DNA from 2 places in the Mesobacillus sp. ABV4_180 genome. Region 1 is predicted to be linked to the other one. Evidence: riboswitches for the same ligand, from Rfam matches in the RefSeq annotation. Region 1 holds a riboswitch; the other holds the start of a gene.
The links. Region 1 has a riboswitch for preQ1 ahead of queC (7-cyano-7-deazaguanine synthase QueC). Riboswitches for the same ligand answer to the same signal wherever they lie in the genome.

Region 1 (2,455 bases):
CTACCGAATCAAGTTGTCTATGTACCTTAAAACTTATGAGGACGATAAAATTACAATTAGCACTATAGACGGAGATCACCAAGGAGTAATCAAGTCGATTCACAATGAAAAAATTCAAATGGAACTTGCCGATGGCAGCATCGAGAATATATCATTGTCTAACGTTTGTTACATCATAAAAAACTAATTCTAGAATTTGAAAACGCCTAAAGCAAAAGCTTAGGCGTTTTTTTTATAAAACATTCCGTTTTCCCTTTTCCAGTTCAAGCCAATTTATGGTGTCAAAAGGAATCATGAAATAATCTTTTTTGTGATGCCCTTTATGATTTTTGGATTCATTTACATTAATAAATTCAACTTTTTTCATTTCCACAAAATCAGATCCGACAAAACTGATTCTGCCTTGTAAACTTTTCACTTCATTGTCACATTCGTATCCGATCTTAACCTTACAGCCCAAATATTGCCTTAATGCAGATGCCATACGGTTTCTTAAGCCACCCAGGCGCAAGCTGAAATTTCTGCTGCAAATTTCACGGTGTGAATAATCAAATCTCCGGTCGAAGATGATTGGCATGCAAAAATCTTTGTAACTTCTGCAATAATCACCATGTGAACTGGATTCCAAATGTTCCTCATTGGATGGGGATTCAGATTCTGAATCCGTTCCACAGGAATAATTCGGGGCAAAAGGGGAATCGTGTTTATCGCACTCGGGTTCATCACATTCGTAGAAGTCAGGGTGAAACTTATCATCAAAATCGCGGTTCCTTGATAAAGAATTCTCTAGATCCATCGTTGTCCTCCTTGTCTAATAAAAATTTGAATGACTATGTTCAACCTTTCATCAAACTGTTCAATTAATATTTAAACAGACCCATTTTTAAGTAGATTGAACCTGTTGACATTTTATTCACATTTTTGGAATCCGCTTGAGCGGATGTCCTTATCTAAATAACAAAATTTGATCCACAATAACCTTTAGGAAACAGGTCTAAGAAAAGCTTCCTTTTTATAAAATGTATGATAAAATGGGTAAGTCAAAATTATATAATCCGTTTTTACGGAAGAGGTTCTAGCTACCCTCTCAAAAAAACTAAGGGAAAACAGTACCGCTGTCTTAGTGGTGCTGTTTTTTTCCGTTATAAAGGAGTCTTTCTTATGAAAAAGGAAAAAGCTGTTGTTGTTTTCAGCGGCGGGCAGGATAGCACAACGTGTTTGTTCTGGGCATTAGAGAATTTTACCGAAGTGGAAGCAGTGACCTTCGATTATAATCAGAGGCACAGCACAGAAATTGACTGTGCAAAAGAAATCGCTAAAGAGCTTGGTGTGAAGCACCATGTCCTGGATATGAGCCTGCTGAACCAATTGGCTCCAAACGCACTGACCCGAAAAGATATTGATGTAATAGATGGAGAAGACGGAGGACTGCCTTCCACATTTGTTCCAGGCCGAAATCTATTATTCTTATCTTTTGCAGGAGTTCTGGCGAGTCAGGTGAACGCAAAACACATCATAACAGGCGTTTGCGAGACAGACTTCAGCGGCTACCCTGATTGCCGGGATGTTTTCATTAAGTCTTTGAATGTTACATTGAACCTGTCGATGGACGAAAACTTTGTGGTTCATACTCCATTAATGTGGCTGAATAAAGCAGAGACGTGGAAACTTGCTGATGAGCTTGGCGCTTTTGAGTACGTCCGCACAAAAACAATGACATGCTACAACGGGATCATTGCAGACGGGTGCGGCGAATGCCCAGCCTGCAATCTAAGAAAAAAAGGGCTGGATGAGTTCCTGAAGGGGGCTGACTTATAATGTTCGGATTCCGTATTGTAGAACAGCTGCAAAAAATAGATCAGGATATTAGCAGAGAACAATTGAAATATCACTCAAAACGAGTTCTAGTAAGCAAAGAATTCACATTCGATGCATCTCATCATCTTCACGACTATGAAGGTAAATGCAAGAATCTTCACGGCCATACGTACAAAGTCATATTTGGATTGAGTGGGTTTGTTGATGCACGCGGGTTAATGATGGATTTTGGAGATATAAAGGACATTTGGAAGTCAGAAATAGAAGTACATCTGGACCATCGTTACTTGAATGAAACTTTACCGCCAATGAACACAACTGCTGAAAATATGGTGGTCTGGATTTATGAGAAAATGGCAGAGTCACTACACCAAAGGCAGGATTTATACAACGGTGCAAGGGTTGAATTCGTAAAGCTCTACGAAACTCCTACAAGCTTCGCAGAAGCAAGACGGGAGTGGATGGAGAATGAGTAAGATTCCTGTGATGGAAATATTCGGTCCGACAATCCAGGGTGAGGGAATGGTCATCGGCCAGAAAACGATGTTCGTCAGGACTGCAGGATGTGATTATTCATGTGCATGGTGTGATTCATCTTTTACATGGGATGGATCTGGCAAAGAATTAGTCAGACAAA
Region 2 (2,455 bases), 1.6 Mb from region 1:
TGCTGGTGGAAAAGAGATAGGCGAAACTTTTGAACAATGCTGCATCAGGGAAGTTTTTGAAGAAACCGGATATAAAGTTGAAATCGTTCGCTCGCTCTTTGAAAAAACAGGGGTTACTTTTGGTATAAATGTGAAGGTAAGGTATTTTGAAATACAGGTAACTGGAGGAGAGCCACGGATTCAGGATCCTGACGGGCTGATCCATGAAATTGCCTGGAAAAAGGTGAAGGATATGGGCGAAACTGATTTTGCTTTCCCGGAAGATATTGAGTTTCTTCTGGATTTTTCAAATGGGCTTAAGGTTAAATGAATAACAAAACGCATGGATAATAAATCCATGCGTTTCTTCTATACTTAAACTAATTTTTCGAGGTTTAGGCGCTTGTGGATCGCAAGCATGACTGGAATGCCTACTGCCATAACCGTTAATTCTCCAGCAGCTGTTGTCAGCCATGTAAACCAGAATGGCAATTGGAATGCGAGGTTCAGTTCAATTGCAATCAGGAACATCGTGAACGTGAAGACTAGTGTATTCACAATCATGCGTCCAACGATATTCTTAATATATTTCGCTGTAAAAATCGTGATTAGCAATGAAATCACTGACTGGCCAACTCCAAAGACAAGATCATATGCGACCATTGGCGAAAAGAGCAGGTTTGTCAAAAACACACCCAAAACAATTCCAAAGAAATATTTCTTATTGAAAACAATCAGATGGTTGAACATTTCTGATACACGGAATTGTACATTGGTGAAGCCAAATGGCTGGATGACTGCAGAAACAGCTATATATAGAGCAGCCAGAATCCCATTCCGGACAATCGTTCTAGTATTCATCTTTCATCTCTCCTAGTTTTTTATCGTGGGATGGTTACGAACCACGTTTAATTTGAAAAGCCAATTTCATATTATATAGGATAAAAGACCTTATCACAATAACAATATTTGAGAATAATAGTGAGGAGATTATATATGGAAGTAAGGCGGTACCAAGGTGACGATTTGCTTGAAATATTTAAGTTATTTAAAGAAACCATACTTTCTGTGAACATGAAAGATTATACCAAGGAACAGTGCATGGTGTGGGCAAATAGTTTTACCAATATAGAAATATTGGGAGAGCGTCTTCATAAAAGTGATGCTTATGTTGCTGAACTAAACGGTACAATTGTCGGTTTCGGCAATATTACTGATTCCGGAGAGATTGATCTTCTTTATGTTCATAAGGATTTTCAGAGACTGGGGGTTGCAACTGTAATTCTAAAAGCATTGGAAAGTATCGCGAAAGAGGACCTGACAACCGAAGCCAGCATTACAGCAAGGCCGTTTTTCGAGTCGAAGGGGTATCAGGTGACAGAGAAGCAGATTAAGATAGTCGAAAGTTGCGAATTTGTAAATTTTAAGATGATGAAAGAAATCAGAAAAAGGAATTAAGCAACTTAATATAGAATAAATTGTAAAATTACATAGAAATGTAGGTGAGCATGTGCAAAACGTGATTGAATATTATAATCGGTTCGATGAATGGGGCCGGCTGGACAGAGAGCCAATCGAATTCCAGGTAAACTGGCATTATATAAAAAAATACCTGCCTGATACAGGCCATGTACTTGATAATGGGGCAGGGCCAGGAAAGTACTCAATGGAACTTGCCAGAGAAGGGTACGAAGTGACTCTTACAGATCTGACTCCCAAGCTGGTTGAAGTGGCAAGAATAAAAGCGAATGAACTTGATGTAATAGGTCAATTTAAAGGATTTCATGCGGCTGATGCAAGAGATTTAAATATGTTCCCTGATGGTCATTTTGATGCATCATTAATGCTTGGACCTATGTATCACTTACAGGAAGAGAAAGATCGTGCAAAAGCTCTAAAGGAATTATACAGGGTGACCAAGAAAGAGGGTGTGGTGTTTGTCGCCTTCATGCCAAGGGTCAAGCATATATTTGCATCGCTGATGGCGCCTGGAAATTGGAAGCCTAATGATAATATGGAATCTATTTTACAATTTTCAAAGACAGGATGTTTCAACCATTCAGATGAAGGCAGATTCACAGGTGCTTACTATATTAATATTGAGGACATCTCCCCATTAATGGCTGCTCATGGCTTTGAAGCAATCGAATTAATTGGTTCAAATGTCGGCACATTTTTGAATGATGGACATTGGGATTATTGGAAAAATAAAGGGGATAAAGAGGTAGAGGCAATCGTGAATTTAATTAAGGAGAAAGCTGCTGACCCTTATCTTCTAGGTGTGTCCTCCCACTTGCTTTATATCGGGAGGAAAAAATAGGAGGACTCAATCGAGTCCTCCTATTTTTATGTGTTTAAGCCAATTTGTGATGGCTGGCAAAAATTCAGGAACGAATTTCTTTTCAAGCTGGCTGAATTCCCTGGTGCTGCCGGTTCTGCAATTCCAAAACAGGTGATTGGCATCTGGAATCACTTT

Region 2: it holds a riboswitch for preQ1, as region 1 does, so the genes downstream of both, ACXAEA_RS19450 (QueT transporter family protein) here and queC (7-cyano-7-deazaguanine synthase QueC) in region 1, are expected to answer to the same signal.

The regions. Positions count from the first base shown of each region.
Region 1 is NZ_JBSWTJ010000001.1:2,205,492-2,207,946, forward strand. It holds gene ACXAEA_RS11265 (hypothetical protein) at 1-187, shown strand, start outside; gene ACXAEA_RS11270 (hypothetical protein) at 233-796, opposite strand; PreQ1 riboswitch class I at 1,064-1,106, shown strand; gene queC (7-cyano-7-deazaguanine synthase QueC) at 1,162-1,818, shown strand; gene queD (6-carboxytetrahydropterin synthase QueD) at 1,818-2,294, shown strand; gene queE (7-carboxy-7-deazaguanine synthase QueE) at 2,287-2,455, shown strand, end outside.
Region 2 is NZ_JBSWTJ010000001.1:3,804,642-3,807,096, reverse strand. It holds gene ACXAEA_RS19455 (NUDIX hydrolase) at 1-310, shown strand, start outside; gene ACXAEA_RS19450 (QueT transporter family protein) at 355-840, opposite strand; PreQ1 riboswitch class I at 847-891, opposite strand; gene ACXAEA_RS19445 (GNAT family N-acetyltransferase) at 976-1,437, shown strand; gene ACXAEA_RS19440 (class I SAM-dependent methyltransferase) at 1,490-2,299, shown strand; gene ACXAEA_RS19435 (alpha/beta hydrolase family protein) at 2,306-2,455, opposite strand, start outside.